One region of the Herbaspirillum sp. WKF16 genome, then DNA from elsewhere that is predicted to be linked to it. Evidence: riboswitches for the same ligand, from Rfam matches in the RefSeq annotation. Region 1 holds a riboswitch; each other region holds the start of a gene.
What was found. A riboswitch is a leader RNA that binds a small molecule or an ion and turns the genes downstream of it on or off. The one in region 1 is predicted to bind cobalamin.

Region 2: another riboswitch for cobalamin. It lies ahead of Herbaro_RS20995 (TonB-dependent receptor); the one in region 1 lies ahead of Herbaro_RS02425 (TonB-dependent receptor).
Region 3: another riboswitch for cobalamin. It lies ahead of Herbaro_RS12945 (CbtB domain-containing protein); the one in region 1 lies ahead of Herbaro_RS02425 (TonB-dependent receptor).

Annotation. Positions count from the first base shown of each region.
Region 1 covers NZ_CP118632.1:542,157-548,284, reverse strand. The annotation lists gene Herbaro_RS02440 (ABC transporter ATP-binding protein) at 1-616, opposite strand, end outside; gene Herbaro_RS02435 (FecCD family ABC transporter permease) at 616-1,668, opposite strand; gene Herbaro_RS02430 (ABC transporter substrate-binding protein) at 1,665-2,765, opposite strand; gene Herbaro_RS02425 (TonB-dependent receptor) at 2,755-4,950, opposite strand; cobalamin riboswitch at 5,215-5,453, opposite strand; gene mntP (manganese efflux pump MntP) at 5,565-6,128, opposite strand, start outside.
Region 2 covers NZ_CP118632.1:4,651,858-4,657,985, forward strand. The annotation lists gene Herbaro_RS20985 (SIS domain-containing protein) at 1-1, shown strand, start outside; gene Herbaro_RS20990 (PaaI family thioesterase) at 1-414, opposite strand, end outside; cobalamin riboswitch at 498-736, shown strand; gene Herbaro_RS20995 (TonB-dependent receptor) at 979-3,036, shown strand; gene Herbaro_RS21000 (AraC family transcriptional regulator) at 3,319-4,119, opposite strand; gene Herbaro_RS21005 (MSMEG_1061 family FMN-dependent PPOX-type flavoprotein) at 4,214-4,837, shown strand; gene Herbaro_RS21010 (ABC transporter ATP-binding protein) at 4,909-5,673, opposite strand; gene Herbaro_RS21015 (ABC transporter permease) at 5,697-6,128, opposite strand, start outside.
Region 3 covers NZ_CP118632.1:2,851,020-2,857,147, forward strand. The annotation lists gene Herbaro_RS12935 ((2Fe-2S) ferredoxin domain-containing protein) at 1-173, opposite strand, end outside; gene Herbaro_RS12940 (CbtA family protein) at 437-1,162, opposite strand; gene Herbaro_RS12945 (CbtB domain-containing protein) at 1,172-1,378, opposite strand; cobalamin riboswitch at 1,522-1,750, opposite strand; gene Herbaro_RS12950 (hypothetical protein) at 1,846-2,124, opposite strand; gene Herbaro_RS12955 (hypothetical protein) at 2,189-2,335, opposite strand; gene Herbaro_RS12960 (hypothetical protein) at 2,507-2,803, opposite strand; gene pgm (phosphoglucomutase (alpha-D-glucose-1,6-bisphosphate-dependent)) at 3,104-4,753, opposite strand; gene Herbaro_RS12970 (GlsB/YeaQ/YmgE family stress response membrane protein) at 4,949-5,203, opposite strand; gene Herbaro_RS12975 (hypothetical protein) at 5,496-6,029, shown strand; gene galU (UTP--glucose-1-phosphate uridylyltransferase GalU) at 6,110-6,128, shown strand, end outside.

The sequences.
Region 1 (6,128 bases):
GGCGATCGGCGAAGCGCGCCGCCAGCGCCAGGTCATGGATCGCCACCAGCATGGCCGCGCCGCGCGTGCGCGCGATCTCGCGCACGGCTTGCATGACCTCCACCTGATGGCGCAGGTCGAGGTCGCTGGTGGGTTCGTCCAGCAGCATCAGGCGCCCTTCCTGGGCAATGGCGCGCGCCAGCATCACGCGCTGGCGTTCGCCGCCGCTCAGTTGGTCCACCGCGCGCAAGGCCAGGTCCTGCAGGCGCAGGCGCTCGATGGCGCGCAGCGCGACGTCGAGGTCATGCGCCGCGCTGCCGCCGCGCCGGTGCGGCGCGCGGCCCAGCAAGACCATGTCGATCACGCGCAGCGCCATGGCGCTGCCGGCCTGCTGCGGCACCCAGGACACCGCCCGCGCCAGCTCGCGCGGCGCCATCGCGACGGCGTCGCGGCCGTCGATGGCGATGCGGCCCCGGTAACGTCCGGCGATCTGGTTCACGCAGCGCAGCAGCGTGCTCTTGCCGGCGCCGTTGGGCCCCAGCAGCGCCACCACTTCGCCGGGCGCGGCGTCGAGGCTGACGCCGGCCAGGATCTCGCGCGCGCCGAGGCGATAACGCAGGGAATCGATGGCCAGCATCACAGCTCTCCCTTGTGGCGGCTCGACAGCAGCAGGTGCAGGAACAGCGGCACGCCGATGTAGGCCACCACGATGCCGACCGGGATGATCACCGGCGCAAACAGCAGCCGCCCCGCCATGTCGGCCGCCAGCACCAGCAGCGCGCCGATGGCCGCCGAGACCGGCAGCAGCCAGCGGTGGTCGCCGCCGGCCAGCAGGCGCGCGATGTGCGGCGCCACCAGGCCGACGAAGCCGATCACGCCGGTGAAGCTGACGATGGCGGCGGTACTCATGACCGCCGCCACCGTCACCACGGTGCGCACGCGGCGCACCGAAAATCCCAGCGCCGCCGCAGTCTCGTCGCCGCCGGCGGCGAAGGCGTTGAGCGCCCAGGCATGCGCCAGCAGCACCGGCGCGCACAGTAGCAGGACCACGCCGGCCACGGCCAGCTCGCGCCAGGTGATGCCGTTCAACGAACCGAAGCTCCATTGCACGATGGCGGCCAACTGCTGCTCGCTGGCGACGAACTGCACGCTGGCGGTGAGCGCGCCGAACAGGTAGGTGAGGCCGACGCCGCCCAGCACCAGCATGGTGGCGGAGACCCCGCGCAAGGCCGCGAACGCCAGCACCATGGCCGCGCAGCCGACCGCGCAGGCGAACGCCGCGGCCACGATCAGGTAAGGCCCCAGGGCTTGCCCGCCCGCGCCCGCCAATATCGCCAGCGAAGCGCCGAAGGCCGCGGCCGGCGAGATGCCCACGGTGTACGGGCTGACCAGGGGATTGCGGGTGATGCCCTGCATGGCCGCGCCCGACAGCGCCAGCCCGGCGCCGGCCACCAGCGCCATCAGCCCACGCGGCAGGCGCAGCTCCAGCAGCACGGCGCGCTGCGCCTCGGGCACATCGACATCGAGCAGCGGCGAGAGCAGGATGCGCAGCGCCGTGCCCGGCCCCAGGCCGCGCGCGCCCAGGCATAGCGAGGCCAGCAGCAACAGCGCCAGCAGCGCGACGGACAGCGCCGCCAGCGCCAGCCGGCGCCGGCGTTCGCGCCGCAGGCCCTGGACCAGCGCGCTCATTTGCGCAACTCCGCCAGCGACACCGAATAGCCGCCCGGCGCCGGCACGTCCTGGAACTGCTCCAGCCAGGCCTTCATCGCCTGCTCGGGATCGACGTCGGTGAAGCGCTCCGGATACAGCCACTTGGCGATCTGCAGCGCGCCGATGATCTTGGAGCAGGCGCCCGCCAGGTAGTAGCTGATGTGGTAGACCTGGCCGCTTCGCACTGCCGGCAGGCCGGCAAAACCGGGCCGCGCGGCGATGCCCTGCAAAACCTGCGCCGAGAACGCGCGCGGATGCGGCAGGTATTGCGCCGGCTCCAGCTTGACGATGACTTCCGGCCGGCGCGCGATGACTTCCTCCGGGTCGACCGAGAAGCCCTGCACCGTGCCGCGCGCCGACGACTGGCCGGCGATCTCGACATCGCCGAAGACATTCTGCCCGCCGCCCAGCTCCACCATGTCGTGCCAACCCGAGCCCTTGAGCAGGGTCTTGTAGTTGCCGACCTCCTCGATGTAGACGCGCTTGCGCGCCACGCCCTTGAGGCGCTGCGCCAGCAACTCGCGGTAGCCGCGATAGAAGGCGTTGAGCTTCTCGGCGCGCTGCGGCTGGCCGAACAGGCGACCCAGCAGGCTGACGTTCTGCTCGTGCTTGAGCACGTCCCAGGCGGTGACCACCACGACCGCGATATGGAAGCGCCCCAGCACCTCGGCGGCCTTCTGCCAATCGCTGTTGCGCGGGAAGAAGACCGCCTGCGGACGCAGCGCGACGATGGCCTCGTAGTTGGGACTGGACTGCCCCTGTCCGGCCAGCATGTCCGGGGTGACGGTGGGCCAATACTCCTTGCCGCGCGCCGAGTCGATGTCCACGCCGACCACCGCCGGCATGCCGCCGACGGCGCGCACGAACTCGGTGGTGTAGCGGTTGAACACTACTACGCGCGTCAGCGGCGCCGGCAGCGCCAGCTCGCGGCCGACGTCGTCGCGGAAATGCAGCTTGCCGCCCTGCTGGCCGAGGATGGCCGGATCGCCGGCCTGCACGGGCGCCGCCAGCAGCGCCGCGCAGGCCAGCAGCAGGGCTGCCAGCCAGGCGACCGGCGAGACGGCCTCAGAACGCATAGTTCATGGTCAGCGTGTAGCTGCGCGGCGCGCCCAGGATCCACTGGGTCGAGGAGCCGGCATAGGTCGATGCGGCGTAGACCTTGTCGGCCAGGTTGTCGATGCGCAGATCGACCTTCAGGCGCTCGTTGGCGCGCCAGGCCAGGCCCGCGTCCAGCACGGTGTAGGCCGGCAGGCGATACAGCTGGGCGTTGTCCGAGTAGCGGTCGCTGACGTAGTGGGCGCCGGTGCGCGCTTCCCATTGCGGCATGAAGCTCCATGCCACGAACAGGTTGCCGGTGCGCTTGGGCACGAACTGCGGACGATAGCCGCGCAGCGAGCTCAGCTTGCCGGCGACGCTGGCGTTGAAGTCGTCGAACTGCGCCTGCAGCACCGAGGCGTTGGCTTCGATGCGCCAGTCGCGGCTGGGCTTGAAGGCGATCGAGGCCTCCAGGCCGCGCGAGGATTGCTGGCCGACGGTGTCCGAAAGCGCGCTGTTGTTGATGTTGGGCGTGAGCAGGTTGGTCTTGATGATGCGGTAGGCGGCCAGCGTCCAGTCCAGCTTGCCGTCCCACAGCGACTGCTTCACGCCCGCTTCCACCTGCTTGCCGCGCGAGACCGCGTACTGCATCTGCGAGGCGCCGATGCTGGCCAGCGAGGTGGCCGGGTCGGAGGCCACCGCGTACTGGGCATACAGCGAGAGGTCGCGCGCCGGGGTGAACACCACGCCCGTGTTCCATGAGGCGGCGTTGATGTTGCCCGAGGCGCGGGCGCCGGTGAGGATATCGTCGCGCCTGGTCTGGTAGTTGTCGCCGCGCACGCCGCCGCTGACCGACCAGCGCTCGGCCAACTGGTAGCGGTCCTGCAGGAACAGGCCGGCCTGGTCCAGCGTCAGGCGGTACAGGTAGCGCATGGCCGCGGTGGTGCCTTGCGCGAATGTGCCCGGCGCAAAGGAAGACGCATTGACCGTGGTCGAGCCCGGGAAATTGCCCGAGGTATTGGTGTTGTCGTTGCGGTCGTAGACCGAGCGGTTGACGTCGAAGCCCACCACCAGCTGGTTTTTCCGTCCCAGCAGCTGGCTGTCGACGGTTGCGTAGCCATGGTCGCCGTATTGCGTCTGGTAGCCGATGATGTCGCGGTAGTTGGAACGCGCCACGTTGCCGGTGACCGGATTGTAGGTGTAGGTATAGGTCTCCTTGTAGCGGCGGTCGTGCTTGATCAGGTAGAGGTCGTTGTTGAGCACCACGTCCGGCGAGAGCTGATAGCGCGCGCGCAGGTAGGTGCGGTTCTCGGTGAAGCGCACCTGGGCGTCGTCGACGTTGAAGTTGCGGTAGCGCAGGCCGGGCACGAGGCTGCCGTTGGCGATCGGCGTGCCTTCGTAGCTGCCGGGATGGATGTCGCCGTAGTCGTTGGACAGGGTTAGCGTCAGGTCTTGCGTGGCCCGCCAGGCCAGCGCCGCCGACACCGCCAGGCTATCGCTGCGGCCGCGCTCCATCCAGCCGTCCGAGCCGGTGTGGCTGGCGTTGATGCGGTAGGCCCACTGCTCGTTCAACGGCCCGGCGCTGTCGATGGCCTGGCGCCAGGTGCCGAAGGAACCGGCCGACAATTGCACTTCGTTGGACGACTTGTCGAAGTCGGGCTTCTTGGGCACCACGTTGACGGCGCCGCCGACGAAGCCGGTGCCGTACAGCACCGAGGCCGGGCCGTTGAGGAACTCCACGCGCTCCACGTTCCACGGGTCGAACGGGAAGGTCACCACGCCGCCGGCGTTGTAGAGCTGCAGGCCGTCGTAGAGCTGCGAGATCGAGTTGGGGCCGTAGAAGCCGCGCGCCGACAACGAGTTGTTGCCATTGCCGGAGAACGGCACCGAAGTGATGCCGGGGGCGCGCGTCTGCGCATCCAGCAGGCTCTGGTAGCCGCGCTCGCGGATGGTGTCGCCGGAGATCACCGTCACGCTGGCCGGGGTTTCCAGGGGCGTGAGTTCAAGCCGGCCGCCGGCCGTGCCGGCCTTCTTGAGATCGCTCTCGTTGCGGGTCGAGACCACGATCTCGGGCAGCGCGTCGGCGTCGCCGGCCTGCGCCCAGGCCTGGGCGCCGCCCATGGCCGAGCAGGCCCCGGCCAGCGCGATGGCCAGGCGCTTGCGCAGCAGGCCCCTGGATGAATGGATGTGCGCGCCCGCGGGCGCCTTGCCGGTGTGCTTCTTCATTGCCGCTTCCTGTTGGTGGCCGCCGGTCGTGCCGGGACGGCCGTTTCTTGTGGAGCGCGCCTCCCCGCGCGCTGCGATCAAGGGAAACAGGCAACGGTAGCCGGTGCGACAGCCAGGGCGAAGAAGCAAGCGATCGGCGCGCAAGCGCATGCGCGCGCATGACGCAACGCGAGGCCGCAAAAAGCCCCGCGCCGTCAGGCACGCTGTTCATCTTGTTCGGAAACTGATCGATTTCGCCAGGCAGTCGCGACACACCCCGGTCGCCTGCGTCCATCCGTCCTGGCCGGTATCCGGGCTGACAGGACCGATCGCCACGCCTTCCCATGCAGCCAGGCTGCACAGTGGACTTTGGAAGCGACCTGCCGCATCGATGGATGCGGCGCCTGTCTTACCGTTGCGGGGGCAGCACACGTTGACCGCCGATGACGCCGGCGCGTGTTTCCCGTTTAACTGCGGCCGGGATTGAAGAGTCGGCCGCGAGCACCAAAACGCGCGTATGTTACCCGCGATGGGGCCGACGGCGCAACGCACGGCGTTGCGCCGTTGCGGCGATTCCGCGCCGGGCATGAAAAAGCCCGCGCGAGCGCGGGCCGATGACAGGCGATGCGTTTGCCTCAGGCGCCGATGTGTTCGTAGAGGATGGCCGCGCCCACGCCGATCAGCACGACCCCGCCGATGATCTCGGCGCGCTTGCCGACGATGCCGCCCAGCATGCGTCCCACCAGCACGCCGATGGTCACCATGAGGGTGGTGGCCAGGCCGATCAGCAGCGAGGCCTCGAGGATGCTGACGTCGACGAAGGCCAGGCCCACGCCCACCGCCATGGCGTCGATGCTGGTGGCCACCGCGGTCAGCGCCAGCATCAGCACCGATTGCTTCTGCGGCTCGGGCGCGGCTTCTTCATCGGCGCCGCCCAGGCCTTCGCGGATCATGCGCGCACCCAGCACCAGCAGCAGCACGAAGGCGATCCAGTGATCCCATTGGGCCACCCACTTGGTGGCGACCGAACCGGCGAACCAGCCGATCAGCGGGGTGATGGCTTCGATCACGCCGAACAGCAGGCCGATGCGCAAGGCTTGCAGGAAACGCGGCTTGTGCATCGCTGCGCCCTTGCCGATGGCGGCGGCGAAGGCGTCGGTAGACATCGCGAAGGCGAGCAGGACGAGTGCGGGGAAATT
Region 2 (6,128 bases), 880 kb from region 1:
GGCGGCGACATAGGCCATGGTGGCCTGCATCAGCGCCACCACCTTGGCCGCGCCGCCGGCATGCGCCAGCACTTCGCCGCTGCACACCGCCAGCGAGCGACCGGCGTTCTGCACGCGGCCGATGGCGACGAAGCGCTCGCCGATGGCCGGCCGCACGAAGTTGACCTTGAACTCCACGGTGACCACCTCGCAGCCGGCCGGAGCGCGCGTCAGCGCCGCGTAGCCGCAGGCGTTGTCGAGGATGGTGGTGGTCGCGCCGGCATGATGGAAGCCCTGCTGCTGCGACAGGTGGCGGGAGAACGGCAGTTCTATCCTGACCTCGCCGTCTTCCACCGAGGCCAGCTGCGCTCCCAGGGTGGCCATCAAACCCTGGGCGGCAAAACTGGCGGCGATGCGTTGCTTGATGTCGTTCATCCGGTGTCTCCTCCCCTGTTGGTGTTGTTGCATGATGCCGGCCCGCCAGCATAGCGAATATTGGCTGGCGCAGCCTTAACAGGTAACATAGCCGCCGTTTTGGTGCTCGCGGCCGACTCTTCAATCCCGGCCGCAGTTAAACGGGAAACACGCGCCGGCGTCATCGGCGGTCAACGTGTGCTGCCCCCGCAACGGTAAGACAGGCGCCGCGTCCATCGATGCGGCAGGTCGCTTCCAAAGTCCACTGTGCAGCCTGGCTGCATGGGAAGGCGTGGCGATCGGTCCTGTCAGCCCGGATACCGGCCAGGACGGATGGACGCAGGCGACCGGGGTGTGTCGCGACTGCCTGGCAAGACCAATCGTTTCCCGACAAAGATAAAGAGCGCCTGACGGCGCGGGATCTCCCGTGGCCCCGCCGCGCGCATGTCCGTCCACGCGGTTGCCTTGCTTCGGCCGTTGCCCAAGCCTTCGACGCCTGCTCCCTTGATCGCGGCGCGCGGGGAGGCGCGCTCCACAAGAAACGGCCGTCCCGGCGCGACCGGCGGCCACCAACGGGAAGCAAGCATGACAAAGCGCAACAAGGCGGCGACGGCCGCACTGGTCCTGGCGGCCTGCCAGGGATGGAACGCCGCCCACGCGGCGGAGGGGGACGGCCTGAACCAGGTCGAGGTGACAGGCAACTACGACAATTCGGTGGGCAGCTCCAGCGCCGCCAGCCAGGGCACGGTCAACGGCGCCCTGATCGCCAATCGGCCCACGCTGCGCACCGGCGAGATCCTGGAGTTCGTGCCCGGCATGATCGTCACCCAGCACAGCGGCGACGGCAAGGCCAACCAGTATTTCCTGCGCGGCTTCAACCTCGACCACGGCACCGATTTCGCCACCTACATCGACGGCATGCCGGTCAACATGCGCACGCACGCGCACGGCCAGGGCTACACCGACATCAACTTCCTGATCCCGGAGCTGGTGGAGCGCATCGACTACAAGAAAGGCCCCTACTTCGCCGACGAGGGCGACTTCGCCTCGGCCGGCGCGGCCCACCTGCGGCTGGCCAATACCCTGCCGCAGGGTATCGCCTCGCTCTCGGCGGGCGCGCACGGCTACCAGCGCGCGGTGCTGGCGGACTCCTTCGCTGCCGGCAATGGCAAGCTGCTGTACGGGCTGGAAGTCACCCGCAACAACGGCCCCTGGGACAATGCCGAGGCCGAGCGCAAGTACAGCGGCGCCCTGCGCTACAGCGCAGGCACCCGCGCCGACGGCTACGAGATCACGGCCATGGCCTACAGCAATCGCTGGAACTCCAGCGACCAGATCCCGCAGCGCGCGGTGCAAAGCGGCCAGGTCGGGCGCTTCGGCGCGATCGATCCGAGCGACGGCGGCAACACTTCGCGCTTGAGCCTGTCCTATGCGATGCACAAGCGCGATGCGGACGGCCTGTTCCAGATGAACGCCTACCTGGTGCAATCGAAGCTGGACCTCTACAACGACTTCACCTACTTCCTCGCCAACCCGGGCGGCGGCGACCAGTTCCACCAGAGCGAGAAGCGCCGCATGGCCGGCTTCGACGCCAACCAGACCTGGTTCGGCAAACTGGGGGCGATGGACATGACCAACAAGCTCGGCCTGCAGGGCCGCTACGACTGGCTCTCGCCGGTGGCGCTCTATAACACCACGGCGCGCGAGCAGACCGGCGTGGTCAGCCAGAGCAACGTGCGCGAAGGCAGCATCGGCGCCTACGCCGAGAACACCGTGCAGTGGGCCGACAAGTTCCGCACCATCGCCGGGGTGCGCTACGACGCCTATCGCTTCAACGTCAACAGTAGCATCGCCGGCAACTCCGGCAGCGCCGGCGACCACATCGCCTCGCCCAAGCTGTCGCTGATCTTCGGCCCCTGGGCGCAGACCGAGTACTTCATCAACTACGGCACCGGCTTCCACAGCAACGACGCGCGCGGCACGACCCAGACCCGCCTGCCCAACGGCGACCCGGCCTCGCCAGTGACGCCCCTGGTGCGCACCAAGGGCTACGAGGTCGGCGCGCGCACCGAGATCGTGCCGGGCCTGCAGAGTTCGCTCTCGCTGTGGCGGCTGGATATCGACTCCGAGCTGGTGTTCGTCGGCGATGCCGGCGAGACCCAGGCCAGCCGCGCCAGCAAGCGCTACGGCGTGGAGTGGAACAACCACTACATCGCCAGCGCCTGGCTGATGTTCGACATCGACCTGGCGGCCTCGCGCGCCCGCTACGCGCAGGACGATCCGGCCGGCAACTACATTCCGGGATCGATCGACAAGGTGGCCTCCTTCGGCGTGACGCTGACCGACCTGGGCCGCTGGTCGGGCGCCTTCCAGTTGCGCTACTTCGGCCCGCGGCCGCTGATCGAGGACAACAGCGTGCGTTCGCAATCGACCACCCTGGCCTACGCGCGCGTGGCTTACAAAATCGACGCCAGGACCCGCGTCGGCCTGGACATCTTCAACCTGTTCAACCGCAAGGCCAGCGACATCGATTACTACTACCCGTCGCGCCTGCCGGGCGAAGCCACCGACGGCGTCAACGACATGCACTTCCATCCGGTGGAGCCGCGCACGTTGCGGCTGACGCTGACGCGCAATTTCTGACGTCGTTCGTCCGAACGGAAAAAGCCGCCCGGCCGGGCTAATGCCGTTCAGTTAAGCGCGATGCTCGCTATGCGCCCCGTTCGGGCTGAGTAGGTCCGCAGGACCGTATCGAAGCCTGTTTGCCAAGAGCATCGCCCTAAGCCGCCCTTCGATACGCCGCTAGGCGGCTACTCAGGGCGAACGGAGCTTGACTTCCGACAACCAGAAAATAATGCCGTTCAGTGCTTAACTGAACGGCATTAGCGCCCCGAGGGCGGCTTTTTTCACGCCCGTCGCCGGAACTCAGATCCTGGGAAGATTCGCCGCCAGATAGCGCCCGGGCGTGACGCCGAAGGTGCGCCTGAACAGCGCGATGAAGGCGCTGGCATTGTCGTAGCCCAGCTCCAGCGCGATCGCGGTCACCGATTCGCCGGCGGCCAGCAACTCCAGGGCGCGCAGCAGCCGCGCGCGCTGGCGCCAGGCGGTGAAACTCAATCCGGTCTCGTCGACGAAGCGGCGGCTCAGCGTGCGCGGCGCGAGGTGCGCCCACTGCGCCCATTGCTCCAGCGTGCGGGCATCGTCGGGCCGCTCGACCAGGGCGCCGGCGATGCGCTGCAGGCGAACGTCCTGCGGCATGGGCAGCATGAAGGTATCGGCGGCGGAGGCGCCGATCTCGTCCAGGATCACGCCCGCCACCCGCTTCTGGTCCGGCCGCAGCGGCCCGATATCCCACTCGGCGGCGCGCAGCACGGCCTCGCGCAACAGGGCCGTCATCTCGATCACCTGCGGCTGTCGCGGCAGGCCGCCGCAAGCCTCCGCCGCCACGTAGACGGCCCAGCCCTCGAACGGCCCATGCGAACGCGCGGCATGCAGGTGCGACGGCGGGATCCACACGGCGCGCGTGGTCGGCAGCACCCAGGCGCCCATGCGGGTGCGCACGCTCAGCAGGCCTGAGAGCAGTCCGATCAGTTGCCCCGTGGCGTGGTGGTGCGGCCCCGACTCCCTGGCATCGGCCTGGCGGCCGGCAAGCGCCACCAATGGCGGATCGTCGCCGCTGATGAGCGAGGCCTGGGCAATTTTCTGGTTCAGCCGTTGCAAAGTCATGTTGGCGCCGTTGCGCTATTTAATGGCGCGGATAGTCTATCACCGCCATGACGAACCCGATTATGCTGATCTTCCCGTTCGCCGGAGTACCGCCATGACCACCGTTTCCGAACCCGCCACCGCCGCCGACCTCGATCTCCTGTATTCGCCGCCGTCCGAGATGATCGTCAAGGGCGTGCTGCCGCGCCTGCTGCCATTCCACCGCGCCTATCTTGAGGTGGCCAGCTTCTTCTGCCTGGCCACCGGCAGCGCCGCCGGCCTGGATGCCTCGCCGCGCGGCGGCCCGGCCGGGTTCGTGCAGGCGCTCGACGACCAGCGCGTGGCCTTTGCCGACTGGCCGGGCAACAACCGCATCGCCTCGCTGCGCAACCTGGCCGAGGACGACCGCGTCGGCATGCTGTTCCTGTTCCCGGGCCTGGAAGTCTTCATGCGCATCAACGGCCGCGCGGCCATCTCGACCGACGCCGCATTGCTGGACCGCCTGGCCGAGAAAGGGAAACCGCCGAAATGCGCCATCGTGGTCACCTTGGACGAAGTGCTGTTCCATTGCGGCAAGGCGATCAACCGCGCGCGGCTATGGGACGACGGGGCGCGCCTGGACCGCGCCATGGTGCCGTCGCCCGGACAGATGAAGGCCGCGCTCACCGGCGCCGATGAAGCGGCGGCGCGCCAGCTGGACGAGGGCTATCTCAAGTCGGTGCGCAACGATCTGTACTGAATGTTTCTGCGCACGCCGGATGCGCAATGGCCGCCCGAAGGCGGCCATGCGGATCGCGCTTTCCTTCAGGGCTACTTCACGCCTTCCAGCCCCTTCATCACCTCCACCTGCACCGTCTCCCAGATCGAGCGCTTGAGTTCGATGTAGCGCGGCGAGAGCTGGACCTCGGCCGTGCGCGGATGCGGCAGGTCGTTGCTGATGTCCTGCACCACACGGCCGGGCTTGGCGCCCATGACGACCATGCGGGTCGACAGCATCAGCGCCTCGTCGATCGAGTGGGTGATGAAGATGACGGTCTTGCCGCTCTTCTCGTAGATCTGCAGCAACTGCTCCTGCAGCACCTGGCGCGTCATCGCGTCGAGCGCCGCGAAGGGCTCGTCGAACAGCATCACGTCGGGATCGTTGGCCAGTACGCGGGCGATCGACACGCGCTGCTTCATGCCGCCGGAGAGCTTGTTGGGGAAGCTGTCCTCGAAACCTTTCAGGCCCACCATCTCGATGTAGTGCCGGGCCACCCTGGCGCGCTCCGCGCGCGCCACGCCGCGCATCTTCAGGCCGAACTCGACGTTCTCGCGCACCGTCTTCCACGGGAACAGCGCGTACTGCTGGAACACCATGCCGCAGGCCGGGTCGACATCCTTCACTTCGCGGCCGTTGACCCAGACGCTGCCCGCGCTGGCGCGTTCGAAGCCCGAGACCAGGTTGAGCATGGTCGACTTGCCGCAGCCCGAGGCGCCCAGCAGCACCAGGAACTCGCCCCTGGCCACCTGCAGGTCGACCCGCTCCAGCACCTTCAATGCGCCGAACGACTTGCCGGTACCGCGGAACTCGATCATCGGGCGCTCGTCGGCGGCGTTGTTCATTTCTGCCATGACAGCACACTCCTTTGGATCAGTCGGAACACAATGTCGGTGATCAGCACGGTGAAGCTGATGAGCACCATGCCCAGCACCACGGTATCGGTCTGGAAGAACTCCTTGCCGTTCATGATCATGAAGCCCAGGCCCTCCTTGGCCGCCACCAGTTCGGCGGAGATCACGCAGGTCCACGACAGGCCGAGGATCACCTTCATCCCCGACAGGATCTGCGGCATGCAGCCCGGCAGCACCACTTCGCGCATCACCTGCCAGCGGTTGGCGCCCAGGTTGCGGGCGGCCCGGATGAGCAGCGGATCGATGCCTTGCGTGGCTTCGATCACGTACAGCAGCGCCGGCGTGACGGCGCCCATGAACACGATGCTGTACTTCTGCGTCTCGGTGATGCCGAACCACAGCAGCGTCAGCGGGATCCA
Region 3 (6,128 bases), 2.3 Mb from region 1:
GGCGCCTGCGCCTTGCAAGCCACCATGCAATGGGTGCGGGTGCGCTTGACGCGCAGCTCGGGACGGGCATCGATCTGCTCGCCCAGTACGGCGAACATGGACTCGGCCAGCACGCCGTTCTCGGTGCAGCGCGGGCCCACGCACATCAGCACGTGGCGGGTATGGGTTCTCATTGCGTCAATCTTTAATAAAGGGGCTTGACCTGCTCTTGCTGCTTTCCTGCGCTGTTGCACCTGCCGTCAACGTCGCTGGGCCCCTGCTTTCGCAGGGACGACCGGTAGCCTGTCACCCGATCTCCGTCGCCCCTGCGAAAGCAGGGGGCCAGTGTCGTTCAGCGCCATCAGGGCCTGCCGCAGCCATGCGCTCTCAAATGCGTTGCGGCGGCAGGAGCCACCAGGCCCCTTGCCGCCGCATCCGATGCAGCCGCCGGCTCGCTTCAGCCGAACCTGCGGTAGAAGAATCCGGTCAGCCCGCCCAGCGCCAGCCAGAACACGGCGTTGGCGATGGCGGTGGCGTGGATGAAGGCCTGCGCCAGTTCTTCCGGCGCGACGCCGCCGTGCGTTTCCGGCTGCGGCGCGCCGATCACGTGCGGCACCACCAGCACCAGCGCGCCGAGCAACTTCCATGGCCAGGCGCGTGCATAGACGATGGCGCCCAGGCCGACGGCGGTCATGCCGGCGGTCATCACCCACCACAGCTGGCGCGCATGCAGGGGCGCTGCCAGCGTGCCCGGCACTTCCGGCGGCAGCCCCAGGGAAGGCGCGACGAAGAACACCAGGTAGCCGGCCAGGCCCCACAGCAGGCCGCTGCGCCAGCCGACCTGGCGGCCGCTGACGGCGATTGCCGCCACCAGCATCAGGGCAAAGCCGATCGCCATGCTGACATTGGCCAGCACGGTGTAGCCGGTGCGCTCGGCGCCGTCGGCAGGCTCCCATTCGTCGGCGTCATGGCCGTGCTCATGCTCGTGGCCGGCCGCTGCCGCCGGGGCTGCTGCGTCATGCTGGTGCGCGTGCTCGGCGGCCTCGCCGGCCTTTTCGTACTCCTCGGCCTTGAGGATGATCTTTTCCACCTGCAGTTGCTGCACGCCCGAAAGCAGGATGCCCGACAGCGCGCCGGCAATGACCACGGCCGACGCCATGCGCCGGAAAATCGTCCAGTTCATGCGCGGTCCTCAGTGGCAGGGGAAGCCGGCCGAGTGGCGGCCGTCGTGGGCGGCGTTGTGCAGCTCGACCTTGGAGGCGAAGCCGGCGCCGTAGATCAGCGCCGCACCCAGGGCGAAAGCCAGCAGCGAAGGGGCGATGCGGTCGCGCAGGACATTGCCGCCGGCCTGCGCGTGATCGAGGGTGCTGCTCGGATTGATGCCGGATGTGCTGGCCATGTTCTTCTTCCCTAGTCTGGATGGGTGAAGCGAAAGGCCGACGGCGAAGGCGCCCATGTCCCGGTGCGCCGTCCATGCGGGGCGGCTGGGTGGATGTCACCGGGATAAGGGAAGCTGTCCGTACGATCGCCCTCCGCGATGCAATTCAGAATTCGCTTCGGGCCGGTCTCCGGGCTCGCGGGATGAAGCCTGGGGCTTCGCGGACAAGCGCCTTCCCATGCGTGGGCACAGTGGCGTGCTGCGTGTCCTTCCTCGCTTACCGTTGCGGGGGCAGCGCCGGAATGGGCCGCCGCGTTCGGGCGGGCCGCACCGGCTTCCCGTTTCAATCCCTGGCGCGGCTGCGCGCGGGATACCAGAAGCAATGCTATGGCGCGCAGTATAAAGGGCGCGGGGTGTTGGGGCAACCGCAGACGGGAGCGCAGGCGACGAAAGATTGCCGCAAGGACAACAAAAAGATTCCCGGCGGCCTACCGTCCGCGGCTGCGCTCATGCTTGCGCACCGAACGCTGCTGCGCGGCCAGGCGGCGCGCATCGTCGTCGACGATGTCGCGGCCGATCTCGTTGTCGGAGGCGACTTCGCGCACCTCGGGCTGGTGCGCGCTGTTGATGCGACGGATTTCCTTGTCGATGGGGCCGCCCGGCTGCGGCGCGGCCGCGCCGGGGGCGACCGGCGTCAACTCGACCGAGCCTACGCCGGCGCCGAAGATCTGGGCGAAATCCGGGATGGGGGAAGCAGGATGGCGCATGGCAAGCTCCTCTGTGCGGAACAGCGGCTGCCGGCAGCCGCGGCGCGGCGTGCCGGGTTTTCCATTACATGCGGATAGGCTTGTCCGAGGGACGCGGGTTGAGCGGCGGATCCTCGACCGGAATGGGATCGTCGTCGGGCAACTCCGGCGGCGGCAGGTGAGGATCGTGCGTCGGCGGCGTCTCCTGGGGCGTGTGGAATGCTGGCTTCAATGTGGGCCTCCTGCGTTGGCGGCTCGATGACCTAAGCGCCGCTCGGATGTTGATGGGGAATCGGGTCTTGCGGCGGCGTGGGATCCAGCGGCGGCACTTCGACCGGCGGCACGTCCTGTGGCTTGTGCATGTGCGTCTCCTGAAAAAGGGCGGCCGCTGGCGCCGCCAGGATCAAGCGCCCTTGCGCCGCGGTCCGTCGACATCGTCGGCCGGCGGTTCGGGCCCAAGACCATCGTCGGCGCTGGCGCCCGGATCTTCCGAACCATCCGGTTCGACGACGCGGAATTCCTCGGTTTCCAGCACCGGCTTTTGCGGCGTACGGGGCAGATGCGACAACGGTATGCGCTCGGGGCGCGGGCCCTTCGCGACATCGACGCGCTCGTCGCGGCCCGGCAGCGGAATCCCGGGACGGCGCAGCAAAGCGGCTGCCGGTTGCGATGGTGCTGATCCTTGCGCTTGATTATCCATGTCGGCCCTCCATGCCTCGATGTGTTCCAGCGAAGCGGCGCTGCGGCAAGTAGCCCGCCTGCGCCGGCGGATGTTTCGCTTCGTCCGGCCCTCCGCCCTCTCTGGCGATCCTGGACGGATGAGTCGGGATGAAAAGGAAACAACTTCATCTTACGAACGCGGCCCGGGCGCATCAGCCGGACAGCGGAGCATTCGCTTGTAGGAACTCCGGAAACGATGCGCCGCCGCAGGCCCGCAATGAAAAACGCCGATTGCCCCAGGGCAACCGGCGTTCTCGCCAGGGCGGCGGCAGGCCGGAGATCAGCCGGCCTTGAGCGCGCGCGTGACGATCTCCTGCGCCTCGGCGAAGATCTTGTCCAGGTGGGCCTGGTCGCGGAAGCTCTCGCCGTAGATCTTGTAGATGCTCTCGGTGCCGGACGGACGGGCGGCGAACCAGCCGTTGTCGGTGACGATCTTGAGGCCGCCGAACGCCTTGCCGTTGGCCGGCGCGGTGGTCATCACCTCGCGGATGGGCTCGCCGGCCAGCTCGGTCGAGCTGACATCCTCGGGCGACAGCCTGGACAGCCGCGCCTTCTGTTCCGGCGTGGCGGCGGCCTCGATGCGGCCATTGAGCGGCGCGCCCAGCTGCTGGGTCAGCTCTTGGTAGATGCGGCCCGGGTCGTTGCCGGTGCGCGCGGTCATCTCGGCGGCCAGCAGCGCGGCGGTGATGCCGTCCTTGTCGGTGCTCCACGGCTGGCCGTCGAAGCGCAGGAAGGAGGCGCCCGCGCTTTCCTCGCAGCCGAAGCCGAGGCTGCCGTCGTACAGGCCGTCCACGAACCACTTGAAGCCGACCGGCATCTCCAGCAGCTTGCGGCCGAGGTGGTCGGCCACGCGGTTGATCATCTGGCTCGACACCAGGGTCTTGCCGATGGCGGCGCCGGCGCCCCAGGCGGGACGATGGCGGAACAGGTAGTACACCGCCGTGGAAAGGTAGCTGTTGGCCGGCAGCAGGCCGCTGCTCTTGGCGATGACGCCGTGGCGATCATGGTCGGTGTCGCAGGCCAGCGCGACGTCGAAGCGCTCCTTCAGCGCGATCAGCTCGCTCATCGCATAGGGCGAGGACGGATCCATGCGGATCTGCCCGTCCCAGTCCTGCGGCACGAAACGGAAGGCGGCGTCGACCTCGGTGTTGACCACTTCCAGGTTCAGCTTGTAGCGGTCGGCGATGGCCGACCAGTAATGCACGCCTGCCCCGCCCAGCGGATCCACCCCGATCTTGACATTGGCGCCGGCGATGGCTGACAGGTCGATGATGTTGGGCAGGTCGCCGACGTAGTTGTCGAGGTAGTCATAACGGCGCGTGGTACCGGCCTTGATGGCTTTCTCGAAGGTGACGCGCCGTACGCCTTCCAGTTGCTTTTCCAGGTAGCCGTTGGCGCGCTTCTCGATCCAGCCGGTGACGTTGGAGTCCGACGGGCCGCCGTTGGGCATGTTGTACTTGAAGCCGCCGTTGTCGGGCGGGTTGTGCGAAGGCGTGACCACGATGCCGTCGGCCAGCGCGTCGCGATGCACGCGGTTGTGGCAGAGGATGGCGTGCGACACCGCCGGCGTGGGCGCATAGGGGCTGCCTTCGGCCAGCATGGTGACCACCTCGTTGGCGGCCAGCACTTCCAGCGCGCTATGCCAGGCCGGCTCGGACAGCGCATGGGTGTCGATGCCCAGGAACAGCGGGCCCTTGAAGCCCTGCTCGCGCCGGTAGTCGCAGATGGCCTGGGTGATGGCCAGCACATGCCATTCGTTGAAGCTGTGCGCGTTGGCGTTGCCGCGATGGCCGGAGGTGCCGAAGGCCACGCGGTGCGTGGACTCCGCCATGTCGGGACGCAGGCTGTAGTAGTTGGAGATCAGCACCGGCAGGTTGACCAGTGCCGAGGGCGCCGCGCGTTTGCCGGCCAGTGGATTGACGCTGCTCATGGGATGTATTTGTCGATTGATGAGTGGAAACTGAGCGTTTCGACAGGCCGCCAAGCTCAACGTTCATCGAACCGGCAGTCCAGTCTTTTTATTGCCATGACGGCGGGCATTGTAACGGCTGCCGCCCCGCGCACGAAGAAAATGCGCCCGGGCGCAAGCCTCGGGCGCATTGTTCAGGGTGCGGCGACGGCAGCGTCAGGCGCGTCGCGAGAAGGCCCGCACGATCACCAGCAGCACGATCGCGCCCAGCGTTGCCGTCACGATCGAGGCCAGGACGCCGCCGCCGACCGCGATCCCCAGCAGGCCGGCCAGCCAGCCGCCGATGACGGCGCCGACGATGCCGATCAGGATGTCGGCGAGCAGGCCGAAGCCGCCGCCCTTCACCAGCACGCCGGCCAGCCAGCCTGCGACCGCGCCGATGATGAGCCATGCAATGAGTCCGTGTTCCATGATGTTCCCTTTCAAATAGGTGGAGGGTATTTTGTGGTTCGTGCCTGCCGCACGGCGAGCGCCGACAGATGAGGCAATGTTAGGAATCGCCTGGCCCGGCAGCTATCGGACGGCGCCCCGACTCCTTGTAGGACAAGCCCTCGAGCCAGTCTGGCAAAGGCTTTCCGCCCCCATTAAAAAATTCTCGCCGGATTCCCCCGCACTGCTTGACGGACGGGATGGCGTCATCTTTTCCTGTTTTCCTACATCTCAAAAGGCGGCTTTCCTATAGATCGCCGGCGGCCGGCTTCTTATGCTGGCGTCAAATCGGATAAGCGGGACGGAAGCGGCCACGGCCGCGTCTCCCACCGCAACACTACAACCGCAGGTACAACGCCACGAAAGCCACGACGCCATGCACACCACCGAGACTTGCCTGGATCAGCCCTCCCCCTTTGCCAACAGCTTTGCCCTGCTCTCGTTCGGCGCACGCCGCGACGGCAGCAAGTTGGCCGGCGGCAGTGAAGCGGCGGCGGCAGCGTTGGCGCAAGAGGCGGACCGGCATGCGCAAGAGTCCGCGCTGCTGCTGCGCCAGATCTCGGCCAAGGCGCCGCAGCTGGCTTCGGTGCTGGACCAGCTCCATGAAGGCGGCGTCGAGTTCGTCGAACGCGATGAACAGCCGTCGCAGCCGTCGCGCGGAGAGGGCCTGCGCCGCTTCAATCGCGGCTCCCTGCTCGACGTCGCCGCAGGTTTCCTGAGCCACGCCTTTCCGGCCAACGCGCCGCTGTTTCACGGCTGCCGCGCGTTCCTGCAACTGAAGATGATCAAGAACAAGAAGCAGGCCTGAGCGCGGCGCGCTTGGGATCCTGTGAAACAAACATTGGGTGAGGATGCCACGTCCTTCAATCAACTCTACCTGGGCCTATCATGAAAAAAATCACCAAAG